3 regions of the Streptomyces griseobrunneus genome follow, and region 1 is predicted to be linked to each of the others. Evidence: riboswitches for the same ligand, from Rfam matches in the RefSeq annotation. Region 1 holds a riboswitch; each other region holds the start of a gene.
The links. Region 1 has a riboswitch for cobalamin ahead of ACK8N7_RS29200 (cobalamin biosynthesis protein). Riboswitches for the same ligand answer to the same signal wherever they lie in the genome.
Positions count from the first base shown of each region.

Region 1 (7,716 bases):
CAGTGCATCGGGTAGGCGAACTCGTCCAGCACATACAGCTTGTACGTCTCGGCCGCCAGGTCGCGCTTGACCTGCTCCCAGCCCTCGCGGGCCTTCTCCTCGTTGTCGAGCTGGCCGTCGCGCTGGACCCAGGACCAGCCCTCGCCCATCTTGTGCCAGTCGACGGTGCCGCCCTCACCGCTCGCGCCCAGCACCTTCAGCGCGTTCTCCTCGCCGACCTTCCACTTCGCGGACTTCACGAACTGGAACACCCCGATCGGCCAGCCCTGGTTCCAGGCCCGCAGCGCGAGCCCGAAAGCGGCGGTCGACTTGCCCTTGCCTATGCCCGTGTGGACGAACAGGAGCGGGCGGTTGCGCCGCTGACGGGTGGTGAGCCCGTCGTCCGGCACCGATGTCGGCTGTCCCTGCGGCATTAAGCGGCCCTCCCGGCTGCGGTGACGTCCTTGACGAGCCCGGCGATCGAGTCGGCCCGCAGCTCGTCGAGCGTGACGGCGGTGCCTCCCAGTTCCCGGGCCAACTCCCCGGCGAGACCGAGGCGTACGTACCCCGACTCGCAGTCCACGACGACCGAGGCCGTCCCTTCGGCCTGGTGCAGCCGCGCCGCCCGCCCCGCGAGCGCCACCGGCTCCGGACCACCGGTCGCCCGGCCGTCCGTCACCACGACGAGCAGCGGCCGCCGCGACGGATCGCGCAGCCGCTCCACCCGCAGCACGTCATGGGCCTTGAGCAGCCCGGCGGCGAGCGGAGTGCGCCCCCCGGTCGGCAGCGACTCCAGCCGGGAGGCGGCCGCGTCCACGGACGAGGTCGGCGGCAGCGCCACCTCGGCGTCCTTGCCCCGGAAGGTGACCAGACCGACCTTGTCCCGCCGCTGGTAGGCATCGAGCAGCAGCGACAGCACGGCCCCCTTGACCGCGCTCATCCGCTGCCGGGCCGCCATCGACCCGGAGGCGTCCACGACGAACAGCACGAGGTTGCCCTCACGCCCCTCCCGGGTCGCCTGCCGCAGATCGTCCCGGCGCACCACGAGCCCCCGCCCGGAGCGCCCGCGCGCCCGCTGGTGGGGTGCGGCGGCCTGCACGGTCGCGGCCAGGTGCAGCTTGGTCAGCGACCCCTGCGGCCGCCGCGCGCCGGTGGTGCGCCCGTGCTCGGTACGGGCCCGGGAGCGCCGCCCGGCAGCCCCCTCACCGAGCCCCGGCACGCTGAGCATCTTCGTACGGAACGGCTCGGCGGACGCCACCGGCTGCTGCTCGGCCCCGGCGGACCGCCCGGGCGCGTCGGGGCTGCCTTCGGGGGCCTGTGACGACGTGTCGCCACCTTCCCCCTGGGGCGGCGTACGGTCCCCGTCGGCCTGCGGCGGCACACCACCACCACCGCCACCACCGCCGTCGTCGTTCCCGCCCCCATCAGGATCGGGATCGTCGTCGTTGTTCTGCCCCTCGTCGCTCCGCCCCTGGTCCCCGGCGGCCTCGTCCAGGGTCTGGTCCAGCTTGTCCTCGTCCAGGCCGGGCGCGTCGAACGGGTTGCGGCGGCGCCGGTGGGGGAGCGCCAGCAGAGCGGCCTGCCGTACGTCGTCGGCGGTCACCTCCTCACGTCCGGCCCAGGCGGCGAGCGCGGTCGCGGTACGGGCCATCACGATGTCGGCCCGCATCCCGTCGACCTCGAACGCGGCGCAGGTGGCGGCGATCTGGCGCAGCACGCCGTCGCCCAGGAGCACCTGGGGAAGCAGGGCGCGCGCGGTGGCGATCCGCTCCCGCAGGGCCGACTCCTCCTCGGCCCAGCGCGCGGCGAAGCCCCCGGGATCGTCGTCGTACGCGAGCCGGCGCCGCACGACCTCGACCCGCTCGTCGGTGTCCCGGGAGGCGGCCACCTCGACGGTCAGCCCGAACCGGTCGAGCAACTGCGGCCGCAGCTCGCCCTCTTCCGGGTTCATCGTCCCGACCAGCAGGAACCGTGCCGCATGCCGTACGGAGACGCCTTCGCGCTCGACGTACGAGGCACCCATGGCGGCCGCGTCCAGCAGCAGGTCCACCAGGTGGTCGTGGAGGAGGTTGACCTCGTCGACGTAGAGGATCCCGCGGTGCGCGTCGGCCAGCAGCCCCGGCTCGAACGCCTTCACGCCCTCCGAGAGCGCCCGCTCGATGTCCAGCGCCCCCACGAGCCGGTCCTCGGACGCCCCGACGGGCAGCTCCACGGTCCGCGCGGCCCGCGACACACCGGCGGCGTCCGCGTGCGGCCCATCAGGACACGCGGGATCGGGGGAGCCGGGATCACAGGAGAACCGGCACCCCGGAACGACGGAGACCTCGGGCACGAGCGCGGCCAGCGCCCGGACGGCGGTGGACTTGGCGGTCCCCTTCTCGCCCCGCACGAGCACACCACCGACGGCCGGACTGACAGCGTTCAGCAACAGCCCGAGCCGCAGGTCGTCCTGCCCGACGATCGCGGTGAAGGGATACGGCGTACTCACTTGGCCTCCTGGTCGACGTCAACAAAATCAAGCCCCTGGGAATTACGGGCTTCTCCCAGCGCCTCCGGGCGAGCCATTTCAAGCCCCTCCGGCGATTGAGGAGCGGGGCCCGGGGCAGCGCCCCGACTCTCCGCCGCACCCGGCACAGCGGGCGGCGCCCCCGGCGGCACGAACGGCAACCCCACCGGCGCACCCCCCTCGATCAACCGCCACAACGCATCCGTATCCGCATGCTCCTCCACCAGATCCCCCAGCCGGTCCAGCTGCTCCTCCCGCAACACCCCGAAACTCGTGTCCGGCGCGGGAACGAACCGCCGCCCGGCGGCCCGCGCCACCTCCACCAGGAACCGCCGCCGGAACCCGTCGCTCTCCAGCGACCCGTGCCAGTGCGTCCCCCACACCGCCCCCACCCGGCACCCGTCCAGGAACGGCTCCCCGCCCTGCACATCGGCCACCCCGTGGTGGATCTCGTACCCCTCCACCGGCTCCCCGAGCGCCGAACCCACCGGCCGCGCCAGCGTCTTGGCCCGGTCGAAGCGAACCCGCACCGGCAGCAGCCCCAACCCGTCCACGACCCCGGCCCGCGACTCCACCTCGTCCTCGATCCGCTCACCGAGCACCTGGAACCCGCCGCAGATCCCCAGCACCGGCCGGCCCTCCGCCGCCCGCCGCACCAGCGCGTCGGCGAGGCCCCGCTCCCGCAGCCAGGCCAGCGCCTTCACCGTGCCGCGCGTCCCGGGCACGATGACCAGGTCCGCGTCGGCCAGCTCGTCGGCCCGGTCCACGAACCGCACGACGACGCCCGGTTCGGCGGCCAGCGCGTCCACGTCCGTGAAGTTCGACATCAGCGGCACCGCGCAGACCGCGACCCGCAGCACGTCCTCGCCGTGCGGGGGAGCCACGGCCGACTCCCGCACCGCACCCCGCAAGGAGACCCGCAGGCCGTCCTCCTCGTCGATACCGAGCCCGTGGGCGTACGGCAGCACGCCGTACGTCCGCCGCCCGGTCAGCCCGTACAGCATGTCCAGGCCCGGCTCCAGCAGCGAGACGTCACCCCGGAACTTGTTCACCAGGTACCCCGCGACCAGCGACTGGTCCTCGGCGCTCAGCAGCGCCGTGGTCCCGAAGAACGAGGCGAAGACCCCGCCCCGGTCGATGTCCCCGACCACCAGCACGGGGAACTTCGCGGCCCGCGCGATCCCCATGTTCACGATGTCCGTGCGCCGCAGGTTGATCTCGGCCGGCGACCCGGCCCCTTCACAGATCACCGCGTCATAGCTCGACCGCAGCTGCTCCAGGCAGTCCACGACCGTCCCGAGCAGGGCCTCCTGGCGGCCGCCGTGGTAGCCCCTGGCGCTCATCTCTCCCACCGGCCTGCCCATCAGGACGACCTGGCTGGAGCGGTCGCTGCCGGGCTTGAGCAGGACCGGGTTCATCAGCGCGGTCGGCTCCACCCGGGCGGCCTGCGCCTGCATGGCCTGGGCGCGCCCGATCTCCGCGCCCTCGCGGGTGACGAAGGAGTTGAGGGACATGTTCTGCGCCTTGAAGGGCGCGACCTTCACGCCCCGGCGCACCAGCCAGCGGCAGATGCCCGCCGTGACGACGCTCTTGCCCGCGTCCGATGTGGTCCCCGCGACCAGCAGCCCGCCACCCATGCCCGCTCCCCTTCCCGTACCGCGTTCCCCGGACCCACTCATGCCCGTCCCCGCTTCCGTCCCGCGACCAGGTGCCCCACGGCCGTCCGGCCCACCACGCACACGCCGAGGGCCAGCAGACTCACCCGGCGCGACAGCCGCACCGCGCGTTCGATGTCCGCACTCCGCACATCCCGCCCGGACTCCCCGTTCAGGACCGGCCGGTGCTCGACGCGCCCCGCGTACGCCAGCGTCCCGCCGAGCCGTACGCCGAGAGCCCCGGCGAACGCGGCCTCCACCGGCCCCGCGTTCGGGCTCGGGTGGCGCCCCGCGTCCGCCTTCCAGGCGCGTACGGCCTCCGAGGGCCGCCCGCCCGCCACCACGGCCAGCGCGGCCGTCAGCCGGGCACCGGGCCACCCCGCGAGGTCGTCCAGGCGGGCCGAGGCCCAGCCGTAACGGCGGTGGCGGGGCGACTTGTGGCCGACCATCGCGTCGAGCGTGTTCACGGCCCGGAAGCCGACGAGCCCCGGCACCCCGCCGATCGCCCCCCACACCAGCGCGCCGACGACGGCGTCCGAGGTGTTCTCGGCGACCGACTCGACGACGGCGCGGGCGATCTGCGGCCCGTCCAGCGAGTGCGGATCGCGCCCGCACAGATGCGGCAGCCGCTCCCGGGCCACATCGAGGTCCCCGGCGGCCAGCGCGCCGCCGATGGCGCGGGCCTCCCGGCCCAGCGACGTACCGCCGACGACCGACCAGGTGGCGGCGGCGGTCAGCGCGACGGCGAGCACGGGGCGGCCTCGTACGGCACGGGCGGCCAGTGCGGCGGCCCCCACGGCGCCTCCGGCGCAGACGAGGGTGTGCAGCGCGCCCCGGCCGCGGTCGTCACGCCACAGCAGGGACTCCACCCGCGCGGCGGCCCGGCCGAAACCGGCTACGGGATGCCCCCGGCGCGGGTCGCCCAGCAACGCGTCGGCGATCAGCCCGGCGGTGGCGCCGTACGCGAAGACGCGATCGACACGCACGGATCAGCCCGCCGAGGGCAGAGGGGTTCCGGCATGGAGAGGAACAGGATGCGGCGCACGGCGGCCGGGCATGGCTTATGTCCTCACTCAGGGTCCGCGCCCTGGTTCGACGTGACCGGCGACGAGAGTCTCCTGGCTTCCGGATCCGCACTTCCCCCGGCCTTCCAGCCCGCGTGACGAGGGCCGTGACATCCGGTGTGGGGGAGTGCTCCCCGGTGACAGTGGCGGGACCGCGCCGGATTCGCACCGGCTTCCTCTGCTGTCGCCGTAAATGGCTCCGGCAGTCCACCACGCTGCGAGAACAGCCGTCAACCTGCTGTTGACCTGCGGAGCTCCAGTGTGCGCAGACGCACATCGGGCCGGACACACGGTGGGTGTGTCCGGCCCGGGGGAGTGCGGTGGGTGCGTCAGGCGACGATCAGATAGATGCCGTACGCGACCGCCGCGACGCACGCCGCGAAGCAGGCGTACGCGCCGGTGCGCGCCAGTGCGGCCGATCCGCCTGAGGCGCTGCCGCCGGCCGTGGCCGACAGCTTGGAGAGGGCGACGATGCCCACGGTGAAGAGGCCGACCAGCGCGACGGTGACCACGAGACTGACACCGAAGACGGAGGCGAGAGCTGCCCAGTCGATTTTCATACGGATCTGTCCTTACACCGTGGCCGAGGGCCGCGCCGTGTCGTCGGGCGAGGCGGCCGGGGCCGGGATGGTGGTCATGAGGTCGTTGGGGATGGTGCCGATGGGCGGCGTCTGGACCGCTGCCATGGCGGTGGTGACGACACCCTGGGGCTCGTCGGCACCGGCCGTCTCGTTGACGTTGGTGTGGTCGACCGGCTGGCGGCGCGAGGCCAGCCAGATGGCGAAGGAGCCCCCGACCAGCAGGGTCGCGGTGACGGCGATGCCCCAGGGGCCCTGCTTGGTGAGGAACTCGGCACCCGCGCCGACCAGGCCGGCGGCCGGGAGCGTCAGACCCCAGGCGACGAACATCCGGGTGGCGGTGGACCAGCGGACCACGCCTCCCTTGCGGCCGAGGCCCGCGCCCATGACGGCGCCGGAGCAGGACTGGGTGGTGGAGAGGGAGAAGCCGAGGTGCGAGGAGGCCAGGATGACGGTCGCCGCACTGGTCTGGGCGGCGAAGCCCTGCGGCGGCTTCAGGTCGGTCAGGCCGCTGCCCATGGTGCGGATGATGCGCCAGCCACCGAGGTAGGTGCCGAGCGCGATGGCGACACCGGCGGAGACGATGACCCACATCGGCGGGTTGGAGCCGGGGGCGAGGACGCCGCCGGTGACCAGGGCCAGGGTGATGATGCCCATCGTCTTCTGGGCGTCGTTGGTGCCGTGGGCGAGCGAGACGAGACCGGCCGAGGCGATCTGCCCCGCCCGGTAGCCCTTCGCCGTCGACTTGAGCTGGTTCGGGTCGGTGACGTTCCGGTTGATCCGGTACGTCAGCCGCGTGGCCAGCATCGCGGCGAGACCGGCGACCAGCGGGGCGGCGATCGCGGGCAGCAGCACCTTGGTGACGACGGTGCCGCCGTTGATCGAGGACCAGCCGGCCGACATGACGGCGGCGCCGATCAGGCCGCCGAACAGGGCGTGGGAGGAACTGGAGGGCAGGCCGACCAGCCAGGTCAGCAGATTCCACAGGATGGCGCCGACGAGCGCCGCGAAGATGACCTCGGTTCTGAGGCCGTTCTCGTTGACGATCCCGCCGGAGATCGTCTTGGCGACCTCCACCGACAGGAACGCGCCGATGAGGTTGAGAACGGCGGACATGGCCACCGCTGTCTTGGGCTTCAGGGCGCCGGTCGAGATGGTGGTAGCCATCGCGTTGGCGGTGTCGTGGAAACCGTTCGTGAAATCGAACACGAGAGCTGTCACGACCACAATCGCGAGCAGCAGCGTGATGTGTTCCATTTACCCAGGCAATCGTTCGACGTCAGTGGCTCGTGGACCGTAGGCAACCTGGGTGAACGGAAGATGAACTGAGCGGGGCGCTGTGGTGACCCCAATCGGGTCTGAGTGATTCCGCTTGTGTGCGGGTGGGGTTGGGGGAGGCCCGGGGGGCACCGGCTGGGCTGCCCTTTACCCCTCATTGGCGAAGTTTTTGACGGGCACATTCGGCCCCGGAAGAGATCCCGGTCACTCCGGCGGTGACGTTCCGGTTTCGGGACCCCGCGCCTACGCTCGCCCCATGAGCGAGCAGCAGCCGGAATCCGTCGTCCGGGCCTGGCGGGAGGTGGTCGACACCGCCCGCCGGAGCGCCGCCGACGGCCTGGTCGTCGGCACCTCCGGCAATGTGTCGGCCCGCGTCGGGGACCTGGTCCTGGTGACACCCAGCGGGGTGCCCTACGACCGGCTCCGGCCGGACGACGCGGTCGGGGTCGACCTGACCGGGCGGCAGGTCCTCGGAGAGCTCAGGCCGACCAGCGAACTCCCCCTCCACCTCGCGGTCTACCGGGAGACCGGCGCCGTCGCCGTGGTCCACACCCACGCCGTGCACGCCACCGCCGTCTCCACCCTCGTCACCGAGGTGCCGCTCGTGCACTACGCGGCCGCCATCCTCGGCGGCCCCGTCCGCACCGCCGCCTACG
Region 1 covers NZ_CP177080.1:6,415,523-6,423,238, forward strand. Annotated here, with positions in the region: gene cobO (cob(I)yrinic acid a,c-diamide adenosyltransferase) at 1-413, opposite strand, end outside; gene ACK8N7_RS29190 (putative cobaltochelatase) at 413-2,467, opposite strand; gene ACK8N7_RS29195 (cobyric acid synthase) at 2,464-4,122, opposite strand; gene ACK8N7_RS29200 (cobalamin biosynthesis protein) at 4,161-5,126, opposite strand; cobalamin riboswitch at 5,252-5,383, opposite strand; gene ACK8N7_RS29205 (hypothetical protein) at 5,534-5,764, opposite strand; gene ACK8N7_RS29210 (inorganic phosphate transporter) at 5,777-7,039, opposite strand; gene ACK8N7_RS29215 (class II aldolase/adducin family protein) at 7,317-7,716, shown strand, end outside.

Region 2 (7,716 bases), 1.1 Mb from region 1:
AGGGCGAACGAGCAGATGGCCCCGGCGAAGGCCCCGGCCGACAGCGACACCGCTCCCCCGCCGACGCCGAGGACGACCACGACGACCGCCCCGGTGGAGGCCCCGGAGGAGACGCCGAGCACGAAGGGGTCGGCGAGCGGGTTGCGCAGCAGGGACTGCATCACCGTGCCGCACACCGCGAGCCCGGCGCCGCACACGGCGGCGAGCAGGGTGCGGGGCATGCGCAGGTTCCAGATGATGCCGTCCCGGATCGGGCTCAGCTCCGATGCGCCGAAGCCGAGGTGGGAGGCGACGGCGGACCAGACGTCGGGGACGGAGATCCGGGCGGGCCCGATCGTGACGGCGACGGCGACGGAGAGCAGCAGGAGCAGGAGCCCGCCGGTCCAGAGCAGCACCGCGACCGGGCCGCCGCTCCGTACCGGGCCCGGCGCCGCCGGTGCCTTCAGCTCCGCGGTCTCCCGCACCGCCGGGTTGCCGCCGCTCACCCCGTGAGCCCGAAGTCGCGCAGCCCGGCGGCGACGCGCTCCAGTCCCTCGACCGTCCGGATGGTGGGGTTCATGGCCTGGCCGCTGAGCAGCACGTACCGGCGGTTCCTGACGGCGTCCATGGTCTTCGTGACCGGGTTGGACTCCAGGAACTCGATCTTCTTCCCGGCGCTCTCGGCCGTCTGCATCGTGCGGCTCAGGTCGCCGATGACCAGGACGTCGGGGTTGCGGTCGGCGACGGTCTCCCAGCTGATCTGGGGCCATTCGTCGTGGGTGTCGTCGAAGACGTTCCTCGCGCCGAGTTCGCGGGTGATGACGCCGGGGGCGCCGCAGCAGCCCGCGAGGTAGGGGGCCTTGGAGTCGGAGAACCAGTAGAGGAGGGAGGCGTTCGAGGCGTCGATGCCGTCGGTGGCCTTCGCCACCCGGGCCCGGAGCTTCTTCACCAGGGCGTCGCCGCGCTCGGGAACGCCGAACACCTGGGCCAGTTCGTGGACTTCGATGTAGACGCTGTCCATGGTGAGGGGCTCGGTACGGGCTCCGTCGCCGCCGCCGCTGTTGTCCTTGCCGATGCAGTCGGCGGGCGAGATGTAGGTGGGGACGCCCAGCTTCTCGAACTGTTCGCGGGGGGCGACACCGCCCCTGGCGAGGGTGGAGGCGAAGGAGGCGCTGAGGAAGTCGGGCTCCTTGTCGAGGACCTTCTCCGAGGAGGGCCGGTTGTCGGAGATGCGCTCGACGCCCGCGTTGGCCTTCTCCAGGCCCTTCATGACCGGGTCGCTCCAGGTCGCGGTTCCCGCGATCCGGTCGGCGAGGCCGAGGGAGAGCAGGATCTCGGTCGAGCCCTGGTCGACCGAGACGGCCCGCTGGGGCGCTGCCTTCACGGTGACGGTTCGCCCGCAGTTCTTGAGGGTGAGCGGGAAGCCGTCGGCCTTGTCGCCGCCGTCGGCGGACGGGGTGGTGGACCCGCCGCCGCAGGCCGTGAGCAGGACGAGTCCCGCCGCGAACAGGGCGGCGGTGCGTATCGGGGCAGGGGTGGCCTTGGACAGCACGGAGGACCTCGGTGTCTCTGGGCCCAGCCGCGGAGCCCGTCGTACGGTTCCCGTGCCCCCGGTGCGGGGCGCGGGTGCCAGCAGGTCTTCGGACTCGGGTTCGTCCGGGCGGGACGCCTTCCCGGAACACTCCCGTGCTCCAGTGGCCGTGGCCCCGCCCGTCCCCCTCACCGCTGCGCGTCAGTTCCGGTCTCGCACCGGATTCCCTGACCCCGTCGCTGGGGTTCGACTGGCCCCGGCAAGCTATCACGGGTCTTCGCGCAGCTCAGAGCCGGTGCGCGTACCGGTCCCTGCCGGGCCGGTGCGGCGCGGGATCGTCCCGCCGCCCCGGCCCGGCCGCCCCTTTTACGGAGCCTGCAGGGCGATCACCGCGTTCTGTCCGCCGAACCCGAAGGAGTGGCTGACGGCCCGTCGTACGGGCAGCTCACGCGGGATCTTGGTGACGCAGTCGATGGCGAACCCGGGGTCGGGGGCGTCCAGGTTCGCGATCGGCGGGACGATGCCGTGCTGGAGCGTCAGGACGGTCAGCCCCGCCTCGATGGCACCGGCCGCCCCCATGCAGTGGCCCAGGACGCCCTTGGGGGCGGTGACGGGCGGCCGGTGCGGGTAGGCCCGGCCGATGAGGGCGGCTTCCGTCGCGTCGTTGAGGGGGGTCGAGGTCCCGTGCGCGTTGACGTGGTCGACGTCCTCGGCCCGCCAGCCCGCATCGGCCAGCGCCGCGTCCACGGCGGCCTGGGCGACCGCCCCGGAGGGGTGCGGGCTGGTGGGGTGGTGGGCGTCGGTCGTGGCGCCGGTGCCGGCCAGCAGCGCACGGGGGACCGCTCCCCTGGCGCGGGCGTCCTCGGCCCGCTCCAGGACCATGATCGCGGCGCCTTCGCCCATGACGAGCCCGGCCCGGTCGGCGGCGAAGGGGCGGCAGAGACGGGCGGGGTCCCCGTCCCGCAGCGCCGCCGCGCCCGAGCGGGCGAAGCCGGTCATGGCGACCGGGAAGACGATCGACTCGGTGGCTCCGGCGATCGCGATGTCGCACTGTCCGAGCGCCAGCATGTCGCGGGCCACCGAGAGGGCGGTCACCCCGGAGGAACACGCGGTGCACGGTGCCAGGCTGGGGCCCGTGGCCTTCATCTGGATCGCGATCTCGGCCGCGGGCATGCTCGGGATGGTGAGCAGGATGCCCGAGGGCGAGGTGGCCTCGGGGCCGCGCCGCTCCAGGGCGACGGCCTGTTCGGTGAGTCCGGCGGATCCCCCGCTGCTGGTGCCGACGACGACGGCGACGCGGGCGCCGTCCCAGCGGGCGGGGTCGAGCCCGGCGTCGGTCACCGCCTCCCGGGCGGCGAGGACGGCGAGCTTGACGTACCGGCCCATGCGGAAGGCGCTGCGGCCGCCGACCGCCTCGTCCAGGTCGATGCCGGTGACCGTACAGGCGAAGTCGATGGCGCAGCCGTGCAGTTCGGGGACGGTGCGCGCGAAGGACTCGCCGCGGCAGACCCCGTCCCAGGTGGTGTCGGTGGTGTGGCCGGCCGGGGTGATCATCCCCAGACCGGTGACGGCGATGGCGGGTCGGTTCATCGGGTGTTGCTCACCGGCACCGAACCGACTGCCGCCTCGCCGCCGACGGCCGCGTCGATGAACGCGGAGATGTCGGCGAGCGTGGCGTCCTTGTAGAGCTTCTCGGAGTCGGCGGCGACGCCCAGGGTCTCCTTGATGATGACGGCGAACTCGGCGACCGCCAGGGAGTCCATCTCCAGGCTGTCCATCGTGGACTCCGGCAGGATTTCGACTGCGGGCACCTTGAACGTCTCGGTCAGCACCTCGGTGATCTTCGGGTGGATGGTCTGGGTCTTCACGGTGTTTCCTCTCATCGACAGCTGGTCGGCAGCTCTTCGGCGGCTCGTCGGCAGCTTCACGAATGGCGGGTGGTTGAACGTAACCCCACCGCCCGATGTAACTGGATGACGATCTTCCGGTTACGCCTTGGGGCGAACCGATTCGTCTACGCTCACCTGCGGCTTCTCGAACCATCGGGAGAGCACGGACGTGGTTCCCCAGTACGCGAGCAGCACTCCGCGGGTACCGAGCGCCGCCACCTTCTCGCGCAGCGGACGCCGTTTGCTGCCACAGACGGGCCGCCGGAAATCCGCTGTGCGGCTCCCGGCCCCGGCCCTGCGGTGCCGGTGCCAGGACCCCTCCGGGTCGTCGTAGGCGTCCGCGTAACCGGGTCCGGCGATCGGCCAGTCCGACATCAGGCGTTCCGGCAGCGCGAACGACTTCACCAGGGCGGGGGCGTGCCGGGCCACGGTCGCGATGAGCCGCTCCACCGCGTCGGGCAGCAAGGACACCTGTTCGGCGGTCAGCCGTCCGGTGGCCAGCAGGTCACCGCTGTTGCGGGCGACCCACTGGAGGGCGAAAAGACGGTGCAGTTCGGTCAGCCGCTCACGGGCCGGCCCCTCGGACAGGGCGGCGGTGGACTGCGCGTACGCCTCGCTCGCCTGCCGGTAGCCGTACGCCTCCACCCCGCGCAGCGCAGGACCCGATGCGGCGTTCCACCGGCCGAGCGGGTCACCGGCCGGGGCGGCGCTGATCCGCTCCCGGGCGCGGTCGAACCAGATGTCCTCCACCGCCGCGAGCAGCCGGCCAAGGAACCGGGGATCGTCCAGCTCGCCGGGGTCCTCCTCCGGTTCCTCCTCCCGGAGCGTGGCGCTGAACAGCATCTCGGCGGCGGCCTTGGCGTGGACGGCGAGGTTGTCGCCCTCGGCGGTGATCGCACCCTCGATGCCGGTGAACAGCTCGGTCATGCCGTTGTTCTCCAGCAGTCCCTGCGCCCCGCACCGCTCCCGGCACTCGACGATGACCTCCCGGGCCCGCCAGGTGATCCACCCCTTGGCGACGGCGACCAGCCGCTCGGCCTCGTCCCGGTCGGGGGCGGGGGCGGACTCCCAGCGGTCCAGGGCCCTGCGGTGGAGGAGGCTCATCGCGAAGACGGTGGCCATCGCCCCGGCCAGCGGGCCGTGGTGGGTGCGATGGGCGTAGACCGGCACCCGCTGCGCGCCCCGCGATCCGGAGACCAGCCGGTGGCCGGCGTACCGCACGGCGATGGCGAGGGTGACCCGGGCGGAGCCGACCGCGCAGGCGCTCATGGAGAGCTTGCCGGGGGTGACGCGCCCGATGGAGAGGAGGAACCGCCTTCTGCGGTTGGCCAGTTCGCTGGTGAACCGTCCGTCCTCGCCGATCCGTCCCTGCTCCCCGGCGAGCAGGGCGTCGCGCGGGACGAAGTACCGGTCGAAGGAGGTGAGGCAGTGGTCGACCGGGGAGCCCATGCGGCCGGGCAGCCGCCGTACCCGTACGCCGGGCAGAGCGGTGAGGTCGTCGGTGAGCGGGGCGAGGAAGAGGAAGACCCCGTGGTCGGTTCCGTCGGCGAGGAGCCGGGCGGCCACCACACCGGTCTTGGGGCCCCCGGCGGGGCTGGTGTTGGGCATGAACTTCTGGGCCCCGGCGTGCGGGGTGTGCAGGACGAAGCCGTCGCGTTCACGGTCGTACGTCGCGGTCGTCTCGACGGCCGCCGCGTCGTTGCCGTGCGCCACCTCCGTACAGAGGAAGGTGCCGATGGACCGCAGCTCCAGGAAGTCCGAGAGGTCGCGCGGCGTACCGGGGTCGTGGTCGAGGAGGCTGCCGAGGAAGAGGTTGTAGTGGATGCCCGCGACGGTGGTCAGCGCCGGGTCGACGGGTCCGAGCCATTCGTGCAGGGCGGCCAGCGCGCGGGGGTCCGCGGCCAGCCTCGCGCCGCTGTCGAGCGTGTCGTTGAGGATGCGCAGGCGGTGGTAGGAGAGGGCGAGCCGCTCGTCTGGGGTGCCGCCACCGGAGCGCCGAAACGGTTCTGTTGTGAGCAGTCGCCGCCAGAATCCGTGCTCCTGGCGGAAGTTGTCGCCGTAGAGGACTCGGGTGAGCAGATCGCTGGTGGACGGCTGGGCCGGTTCATGCATGGATACGGTCACGACAGAGTAACGATCAAGGAACGGCGAGGACACCCCTCGCCGTCCCGAACGGCCCTGTTGGGTCAGGTGCGTTGGAAGGCGAGCGCCACGTTGTGCCCACCGAAGCCGAAGGAGTGGCTCACCGCCCGCTCGACCCGCTGGTGGCGGGGTTCCTTCACCACGCAGTCGAGCGGGAAGGCGTCGGGGAGGGAGTCCAGATTGGCGATCGGCGGGATGAGGGAGCGTTCCAGCGTCAGGACGGTGGCGACCGCCTCGATCGCGCCCGCCGCCGCGAGGGTGTGGCCGATGACGCCCTTGGGGGCGGTGACCGGCGGGCGGTGCGGGAAGAGCCGGGAGATGAGGGTGGTCTCCATGGCGTCGTTGAGGGGGGTGGAGGTGCCGTGGGCATTGATGTGGTCGACATCGCGCGGCGCCCAGCCCGCCTGGTCGAGGGCCGACTGCACCGCGCGCTGGGCGCCGCGACCGTCGGGGGCCGGGGCGGTGGGGTGGTGGGCGTCCGTGCTGGACCCGGCCCCGGTGAGCAGGGCCCGCGCCCGGCCGCCCCGAGCGCGGGCCGTCTCCTCGCGCTCCAGGACGAGCATGGCGGCACCCTCACCGATCACGAAGCCGTCCCGGTCGGCGGCGAACGGCCGGGACGCGCCCGCCGGATCGGCGGTACGGGTGGAGAGCGCGCCCATCCGGGCGAAGGCGGTCACCACCAGCGGGGTCAGCACCGACTCGGCGCCCCCGGCAACCACCACGTCACAACTGCCGCCGAGCAGCAGATCGCGGGCGACGGCGACGGCGGTGGCCCCGGAGGCGCAGGCGGTGGCGGGGGCGAGGCTCGGGCCGCCCGCCTTCAGGGCGATGGCGACCTCGCCCGCCGCCGCGTTGGGGATCATCATCGGGACGAGCAGCGGGGAGACGGCCTCGGGGCCCGAGGCCGCCAGCTTGGCGGCGTTGTCCACGAGGACGGAGACGCCCCCGACGCCGACGCCGAGCACCACGCCGACCCGGCCGCCGTCCCACACCGCCGGGTCGAGACCGGCGTCGGCGACAGCCTGCCGGGCCGCGACGACGGCCAGTTTCACGAACCGGGCCATCCGCCACACCGAGCGGCCGCCGACCGCCTCGTCCAGGTCGATGGAGTCGACCGGGCAGGCGAAGTCGACCGGGAGACCGGCCAGTTCCTCGCAGTGCCGGGCGGTGGAGTGCCCGGAGCACAGCCCCTCCCAGAAGCTGTGCTCGTCAGCCCCTGCGGGTGTCACCAGGCCGACCCCCGTCACCGCGATGGCGGTGCCTGCGCCGGCTCCGGTGCCCTGATCAGCGGACTGCGACATGCTGTGTTCCTTCCGTAGAATCCGTGGAAATGGTCTGCGGGGTCCCCGGCCAGCGAAGGGCCGCCGAACCCCAGGTCAATCCGCCCCCGAACGCGGTGAGCAGCACCCGGTCCCCGCGGCGCAGCACCCCGCGCCCCGCCGCGTCGGCCAGGGCGAGGGGGATGGAGGCGGCGCCGGTGTTGCCGACCCGCTCCAGATGGGTGACGCAGCGCTGCGGCCCGATGCCGACCCGGTCCGCGACGGCGCGCAGGATCCGGGCGTTGGCCTGGTGCGGCACGAAGTGGTCGACCTCGGCCGGGTCCCAGCCCACCCGCTCCAGCAGCGTCCGGCACGAGCCGGTCATCCGTTCGACGGCGTGCTGGTAGACGGTGCCGCCCTGCATGCGGAAGTACGCGTCCTGCGGTGCCGGTGGTTTCCCGTCCGCCCGGGCGCGGGCGCCGCCGCCGGGGACGGTGATCAGGTCGTAGCCGGTGCCGTCGCTGCCCAGGTCGAACGCGAGCAGCTCACCGGGGTCGCCGGTGCGCCCGGCCGCCACCAGGGCCGCGCCCGCCCCGTCGCCGAAGACGACACCGGCGGAGCGGTCGGCGGGGTCGAGCCAGGTCGAGTAGACGTCGGCGCCGACCAGCAGGATCCGCCCGTAGAGCCCCGAGGCGATCAGCCCGTGGCAGAGGGCGAGCCCGTAGACGAAGCCGCTGCACACGGCGGCGATGTCCAGCGCCGGTACGGTGCCGAGGCCGAGCCGGGCCGCGAGGGCCGGCGCGGTGCCGGGACAGAGGTGGTCGGGGGTCGCGGTGGCGAGGACCACCGCGTCCACCGCGTCCACCGGGGACGCCGGGGACGCCGGGGACGCCGGGGACGCCGGGGACGCCGGGGA
Region 2 covers NZ_CP177080.1:7,541,181-7,548,896, reverse strand. Annotated here, with positions in the region: gene ACK8N7_RS34410 (FecCD family ABC transporter permease) at 1-485, opposite strand, end outside; gene ACK8N7_RS34405 (ABC transporter substrate-binding protein) at 482-1,531, opposite strand; cobalamin riboswitch at 1,594-1,780, opposite strand; gene ACK8N7_RS34400 (beta-ketoacyl-[acyl-carrier-protein] synthase family protein) at 1,877-3,100, opposite strand; gene ACK8N7_RS34395 (acyl carrier protein) at 3,097-3,378, opposite strand; gene ACK8N7_RS34390 (acyl-CoA dehydrogenase family protein) at 3,499-5,511, opposite strand; gene ACK8N7_RS34385 (beta-ketoacyl-[acyl-carrier-protein] synthase family protein) at 5,586-6,842, opposite strand; gene ACK8N7_RS34380 (beta-ketoacyl-ACP synthase 3) at 6,826-7,716, opposite strand, start outside.
Region 2: linked by a shared signal. The riboswitch ahead of ACK8N7_RS34405 (ABC transporter substrate-binding protein) and the one ahead of ACK8N7_RS29200 (cobalamin biosynthesis protein) in region 1 are both predicted to bind cobalamin.

Region 3 (7,716 bases), 3.9 Mb from region 1:
GCTCCTACCCGAAGGGTTGGGCGAAGGCCTAGAAGTCGTCGTCGAACCCGACCGAGCCCTCGACCGCCACCTGGTAGGCGGACGGGCGGCGCTCGAAGAAGTTCGTCAGCTCCTGGACGCCCTGCAGCTCCATGAAGGAGAACGGGTTCTCCGACCCGTACACCGTCGGGAAGCCGAGGCGGGCGAGCCGCTGGTCGGCGACGCACTCCAGGTACTGGCGCATCGACTCGGTGTTCATGCCCGGCAGGCCATCGCCGCACAGGTCGCGGCCGAACTGCAGCTCCGCCTCGACCGCTTCCTTCAGCATGTCGGTGACCTGCTGCTGGAGAGCGTCGTCGAAGAGCTCCGGCTCCTCCTTGCGGACGGTGTCCACGACCTCGAACGCGAAGTTCATGTGCATCGTCTCGTCACGGAACACCCAGTTGGTGCCCGTGGCGAGACCGTGCAGCAGACCGCGCGAGCGGAACCAGTACACGTACGCGAAGGCGCCGTAGAAGAACAGCCCCTCGATGCAGGCCGCGAAGCAGATCAGGTTCAGCAGGAAGCGGCGGCGGTCGGCCTTCGTCTCCAGCTGGTCGATCTTCTCGACCGAGTCCATCCACTTGAAGCAGAACTGGGCCTTCTCGCGGATCGAGGGGATCTCCTCGACCGCGTCGAACGCCGCCGCCCGGTCGTCCGGGTCGGGCAGATAGGTGTCCAGCAGCGTCAGATAGAACTGGACGTGCACGGCCTCCTCGAAGAGCTGCCGCGACAGGTACAGCCGCGCCTCGGGGGAGTTGATGTGCTTGTACAGCGTCAGCACGAGGTTGTTCGAGACGATCGAGTCACCGGTCGCGAAGAACGCCACCAGCCGGCCGATCATGTGCTGCTCACCCGGCGAAAGCTTCGCGAGGTCGGCGACGTCCGAGTGGAGGTCGACCTCCTCGACGGTCCAGGTGTTCTTGATCGCGTCCCGGTAGCGCTCGTAGAAGTCCGGGTAGCGCATGGGACGCAGGGTCAGCTCGAAGCCCGGGTCGAGCAGGTTCTTGGTGTCGTTGGTGCTCATTACTGGCAGGCCTCGCAGGACTCAGGGTTTTCCAGGGAGCAGGCGATGGCGTCCGCGTCGGGAGCCGAAGCCTGCTGTACGGGAATGGGGGCGGCGGCCGACGCCTGGCCGGACGCGGCACGGGCGATCCGGGTCGCCGGGCGCGAACGCAGGTAGTACGTCGTCTTCAGCCCCTGCTTCCAGGCGTACGCGTACATCGAGGAGAGCTTGCCGATCGTCGGCGTCTCCAGGAACAGGTTGAGCGACTGGCTCTGGTCGAGGAACGGCGTACGGGCCGCCGCCATGTCGATCAGGCCGCGCTGCGGGATCTCCCACGCGGTGCGGTACAGCGCCCGCACGTCCTCGGGGATCCAGGCGAAGCCCTGCACCGAGCCGCTCGCCTCGCGCAGCGCCTCACGGGTGCGGGCGTCCCACACGCCGAGCTTCTTGAGCTCGTTCACCAGGTAGGCGTTGACCTGGAGGAACTCACCGCTGAGCGTCTCGCGCTTGAACAGGTTGGAGACCTGCGGCTCGATGCACTCGTACACACCGGCGATCGAGGCGATCGTGGCGGTCGGGGCGATGGCTAGCAGCAGCGAGTTGCGCATGCCGGTCTTCGCGACCCGGGCGCGCAGGGTGTCCCAGCGCTCCGGCCAGTTCAGCTCGGTGTCGTAGTGGTCGGGGTGCAGCACACCGCGTGCGGCCCGGGTCTCGGACCATGCGGGCAGCGGGCCCGAACGCTCGGCGAGGTCGCAGGACGCCTCGTACGCGGCGAGCATGATGCGCTCGGAGATCTTCGTGGAGAGCGCGCGGGCCTCGGGGGAGTCGAAGGGCAGGCGCAGCTGGAAGAAGACGTCCTGGAGGCCCATCGCGCCCAGGCCGACCGGCCGCCAGCGGGAGTTGGAGCGCCCGGCCTGCTCGGTCGGGTAGAAGTTGATGTCGACGACCCGGTCCAGGAACGTCACGGCGGTACGCACGGTGGCGTCCAGGCGCTCCCAGTCGATCGAGCCGTTCGCCACGAAGGCGCCCAGGTTGACCGAGCCCAGGTTGCAGACGGCCGTCTCGCCGTCGTCCGTGACTTCGAGGATCTCCGTGCACAGGTTCGAGGAGTGCACGACCCGGCCCGGCTCGGCGGTCTGGTTCGCGGTCCGGTTGGAGGCGTCCTTGAACGTCATCCAGCCCTGGCCGGTCTGCGCGAGGGTCCGCATCATCCGGCCGTACAGCTCACGCGCCGGAATCGTCTTGCGGGCCAGGCCCTTGGCCTCGGCCGCGCGGTAGGCGGCGTCGAACTCGTCGCCCCAGAGGTCGACCAGCTCGGGGACCTCGGCGGGGGAGAACAGCGACCAGTCGGTGTCCGTGTCGACGCGGCGCATGAACTCGTCCGGGATCCAGTGCGCCAGGTTCAGGTTGTGCGTACGGCGCTGGTCCTCACCGGTGTTGTCGCGGAGCTCCAGGAACTCCTCGATGTCCGCGTGCCAGGTCTCCAGGTAGACCGCCGCCGCGCCCTTGCGGCGGCCGCCCTGGTTCACCGCCGCGACGGAGGCGTCCAGCGTCTTGAGGAACGGCACGATGCCGTTGGAGTGCCCGTTGGTGCCCCGGATCAGCGAACCACGGGCGCGGATACGGGAGTAGGAGAGGCCGATACCGCCGGCGTGCTTCGAGAGGCGCGCCACCTGGTGGTAGCGGTCGTAGATCGAGTCCAGCTCGTCCTTGGGCGAGTCCAGCAGGTAGCAGGAGGACATCTGCGGGTGCCGGGTGCCGGAGTTGAAGAGCGTGGGGGAGGAGGGGAGGTAGTCCAGTCGGCTCATCAGCCGGTAGAGCGCGGCGACCTCGTCCAGCGCCCGCACCGAGTCGTCCTCGGCCAGACCCGCGGCCACGCGCAGCATGAAGTGCTGCGGGGTCTCGATGACCTGACGGGTGAGCGGGTGGCGCAGCAGGTAACGGCTGTGCAGCGTACGGAGACCGAAGTAGCCGAAGCGGTCGTCCGCGCCCTCGGCCATGGCCTGCTCGACGAGTTCGTCGAGCGCGGCCGCGTGGAGCGCGACGAAGTCGGCGGTGCGGTCGGCGATCAGACCCTCGCGGTGGCCCACGGCGACGGAGGCGGAGAAGCGCGTGGCGCCCTGGCCGGCGGCCTCGTCCGCGATCGTGCGGGTCAGCAGCCGGGCGGCGAGTTTGGAGTACGCCGGGTCCTCGGAGATCAGCCCCGCGGCGGCCTCGGTGGCCAGCGAGCGCAGCTCGGCCTCGTCGGAGCGGGCGTTGCGCCCGCGCAGCGCGGAGGCGGCGACCCGTCCGGGGTCGGTGTCGGGCAGATCGACGGTGAGGTCGGTCAGGGTCCGCAGCAGGGCGGTCCCGGGTCCGTCGTTCGTGCCTGCTCCGGACGCGGTGGAGGCAGCGGATTCGGTGGCTGAAACCGGATCGGCGGGCGCGATGGTCACTGGGCTTTCCCTCGCTCGGCTGGGGGCCGGCGGCGAGCGGGGGAGCCGGGCAGCACGATGCCCCGAAGGGCAGCACTGCTCACGGCGTCCACCGGCCCATCCGCGAGGCCCGGACGTCTGGCGTCCGGTTCGGTCGAGCCGGACGCGCTGTCGACAGGTCTTCGGACTTCGGGTGTGCAAAAGCACACTGATCACACCGTTGCGGGACAGTTCCGGATTCGCACCGGATTCCCCTGCGGCGACAGCGAGGTCGAGCATACATGTGGGGGGCGCTCGTTGAGGAAGCCCCCACATGTTGTGTCGGCGTGAACAGATGTCGGTACGGCGGTCTGGCTTCTTCGCCCGGCTTTTTCCGTATCGGCGGCGCACGCGGGCCCTCTTGCGGGGGTGCGAAATGGGGCCGCCGCGCCCCTGGGAGGGGTGCGACGGCCCCGTTCGGCCGGTGGTGGTCAGCAGCAGCGGAAGCCCTCGCGGGGGTCCGCCTCGCGGGCGTCCGTGCGGCTGTGTTCGAAGGCGCGGCGGGTCATGACCGGCGTGCCCGGATCGTGGGACCGGGCGTGCGCCACATAGCGGTCGTACGCCGACTCGCCGGTCAGTTCACGGACGTACCAGCGGATCCGTCCCGCCACCCGCCGTACGTCCGCGCCGGTCATGTCCGGCTCCCTGTCCCCGCCGCCTCCTTGCGGATGCCTCCCTCGGGGCCGACGCCCGCGGCGGCCAGTTCGGCCTTCTCCTCCTTGGTCGCGAGGAGCGAGGCCGGGGCGACGAGCTTGGACTCGACGTACGGCGCCTCGTGGAGCCTGGCGCTCTCCGGGTCGCGGATGGCGTTGAAGCAGACCCGGCCGGCGTCCACGAGCACCACGATGATGAGGACGGCGAAGAGCGTGCACAGCACGCCGTCGACGGTGGAGTTGGTGACGACGGTCTGCATGTCGTCCATGGACTTGGCCGGCGGCAGCACCTCGCCCGCGTCGATGCCCGCCTGGTACTTGTCGCGCTGGGCGAAGAAGCCGACCTTCACGTCCGGCGAGAAGATCTTCTGCCAGCTCGCGGTGAGGGTGACCGCCACGTCCCAGGCGAGCGGGACCGCGGTGACCCACGCCCACTTCAGGCGGCCGGACTTGACGAGCAGGGTGGTGCAGACGGCCAGCGCGACGGCGGCCAGCAGCTGGTTGGCGATGCCGAAGAGCGGGAAGAGCTGGTTGATGCCGCCCAGCGGGTCGTGCACACCGACCCAGAGGAAGTAGCCCCAGCCGCCCACCACGACGGCGCTGGCGAACCAGACCCCCGGCTTCCAGCTGACCTCGCGGAACGGCTTGTAGGCGTTGCCCAGCATGTCCTGGAGCATGAAGCGCCCGACCCGGGTGCCGGCGTCCACGGTGGTGAGGATGAAGAGCGCCTCGAACATGATGGCGAAGTGGTACCAGAACGCCTTCATCGCGGTCCCGCCGATCACCGCGGAGAAGATCTCCGACATGCCGAGCGCGAACGTGGGCGCGCCGCCGGTCCGGGAGAGCAGGCTCGCCTCCTCCACGTCCTTGGCGGCCTGGGCGAGGGCATCCGGGGTGATGGTGAAGCCGAAGTTGGCGACGGCCTGGGAGGCGGACTGGACGCTGTCACCGATCACGCCGACGGGCGCGTTGATGGCGAAGTACAGGCCCGGGTCGATGATGCAGGCGGCGATCATCGCCATGATCGCCACGAACGACTCGACCAGCATGGCGCCGTAGCCGATCATCCGGATCTGCGTCTCCTTCTGGACCATCTTCGGCGTGGTGCCGGAGGAGACCAGGGAGTGGAAGCCGGAGAGCGCGCCGCAGGCGATGGTGATGAAGACGAACGGGAACATCGAGCCGGCGAAGACCGGGCCCGAGCCGCTGGTGGCGAAGTCGGTGACCGCGGGCATCTTCAGGGTCGGCAGCGCGACGACCACGCCGAGGGCCAGCAGCCCGATGGTGCCGACCTTCATGAAGGTGGAGAGGTAGTCGCGCGGGGCCAGCAGCAGCCACACGGGCAGCACGGAGGCGAGGAACCCGTACACGATCATCCAGATGACCAGTGTGCCCGGCTCCAGGGTGAAGAAGCCCGCCCAGGAGGACTCGGCGACCCAGCCGCCGGAGACGATCGCGAGCAGCAGCAGCGCGACGCCGATGAAGGAGACCTCGCTGACCTTGCCGGGCCGCAGGGTGCGCAGATAGACACCCATGAAGAGGGCGATCGGGATCGTCATGCCGATGGAGAAGACGCCCCACGGCGAGTGGGCGAGCGCGTTCACGATGACCAGCGCGAGGACCGCGAGCAGGATAATCATGATGACGAAGACCGCGATCAGGGCGGCGATCCCGCCGACCGGGCCTATCTCGTCGCGCGCCATCTGCCCGAGCGAACGGCCGTTGCGGCGGGTGGAGAAGAACAGTGTCACCATGTCCTGGACGGCACCGGCGAAGATGACGCCGACGACGAGCCATATCGTGCCGGGCAGGTAGCCCATCTGTGCCGCGAGCACGGGGCCGACCAGCGGGCCCGCCCCGGCGATGGCGGCGAAGTGGTGGCCGAACAGGACCCGGCGGTCGGTGGGGTGGAAGTCGACACCGTTGTCCAGCAGCTCGGCGGGGGTCGCGCGGTTCTTGTCGACCTTCAGCACCCGGTTGGCGATGAACCGGGAGTAGAAGCGGTACGCGATGGCGTACGAGCCCAGCGCCGCGGCCAGCATCCAGGCGGCGGAGACCTCTTCACCGCGCGAGAGCGCGAGGGTGGCCCAGCCGATGGCGCCGGCCAGGGCGACCAGGCTCCAGACGACTATGGACTTGGGGGACAGTGTCCGCCGTCCCGGTGCTCGTGGAACCGGTGGTGCTGGTGTGGGCGATTCCGGCATATCGATCCGTCCCCTCGCGTGATCACTGTCGTAACGTGCGCGAAATCTAGGTGGTACGGCCGCTCTCCGGAACCCCTGTCCGCATACCGGTCGCGTATCGCCGATGTCTCCACCGAAGTTCCGCAGTAAGGACACGGACGGCGGGCGGGATCGGTTCACGCGATCCGGCTCCACCGGGGATGACCGAAAACAGGCGTTGGCCCGGGAAGGGAATCCCCGGTCCAACGCCTGTTCGCATGGTGCTGGTTCTCAGTCGGTCGGCCGCTTCAGGCGGGCCACGAACTTGTACCGGTCGCCCCGGTACACCGATCGCACCCACTCCACCGGTTCGCCCTGCCCGTCGATCGAATGACGGGAGAGCATCAGCATCGGCAGCCCCACGTCCGTCCCCAGCAGACCCGCCTCGCGCGGGGTGGCGAGCGAGGTCTCGATGGTCTCCTCCGCCTCGGCCAGGCGGACGTCGTACACCTCGGCGAGCGCGGTGTAGAGCGAGGTGTACTTCACCAGCGAACGGCGCAGCGCGGGGAAGCGTTTGGCCGAAAGATGGGTGGTCTCGATCGCCATCGGCTCCCCGCTGGCGAGCCGCAGCCGCTCGATGCGCAGCACACGGCCGCCCGTCGAGATGTCCAGCAGACCGGCGAGCGTGTCGTCCGCCGTGACATAGCCGATGTCGAGCAGCTGGGACGTCGGCTCCAGGCCCTGGGCGCGCATGTCCTCGGTGTACGAGGTCAGCTGGAGCGCCTGGGAGACCTTGGGCTTGGCGACGAAGGTCCCCTTGCCCTGGATGCGTTCGAGCCGGCCCTCGACGACCAGCTCCTGCAGGGCCTGGCGCACGGTGGTGCGCGAGGTGTCGAACTCGGCCGCCAGGGTGCGTTCGGGCGGCACCGGGGTACCGGGCGGCAAGGTATCGGTCATGTCGAGGAGATGCCGCTTGAGCCGGTAGTACTTCGGTACGCGCGCGGTGCGCGTACCGTTGCCGGCCTCGCTCCCCGAACTGCCCCCGTCGGCACCCATGGCCCGCCTTCCCGACGCTTGTGTTGCTGCCGTCACCGGCTCCTCCGTCTGTCGCGGCTCACATGGTGGCACGGTCCGGTCACGGGTCGTCGCCCTCCCTTAGGTGTCGGTCCTATAACGGACGCGAGTGCACTTCTTATACACCCTTGACACCCCTAAAGGTCTAGGCCAAGCTCCCGGTACTGGTCTAAACCATTAAAGACCAGGTCCAGCCCCAGCAGAACTCGTCGAATGTCTTCGCGGTGGGTGGGGTTGCAGCATCCCTGAGGAGGGTTTGACGTGAAGCGCAAGCTCATCGCGGCTATTGGTGTCGCGGGCATGTTGGTTTCGGTCGCGGCATGTGGTTCCGGTGACGGAGACTCTTCGTC
Region 3 covers NZ_CP177080.1:2,509,416-2,517,131, reverse strand. Annotated here, with positions in the region: gene ACK8N7_RS10990 (hypothetical protein) at 1-32, shown strand, start outside; gene ACK8N7_RS10985 (ribonucleotide-diphosphate reductase subunit beta) at 29-1,045, opposite strand; gene ACK8N7_RS10980 (ribonucleoside-diphosphate reductase subunit alpha) at 1,045-3,459, opposite strand; cobalamin riboswitch at 3,595-3,717, opposite strand; gene ACK8N7_RS10975 (YbdD/YjiX family protein) at 3,909-4,112, opposite strand; gene ACK8N7_RS10970 (carbon starvation CstA family protein) at 4,109-6,334, opposite strand; gene ACK8N7_RS10965 (GntR family transcriptional regulator) at 6,584-7,348, opposite strand; gene ACK8N7_RS10960 (sugar ABC transporter substrate-binding protein) at 7,628-7,716, shown strand, end outside.
Region 3: linked by a shared signal. The riboswitch ahead of ACK8N7_RS10980 (ribonucleoside-diphosphate reductase subunit alpha) and the one ahead of ACK8N7_RS29200 (cobalamin biosynthesis protein) in region 1 are both predicted to bind cobalamin.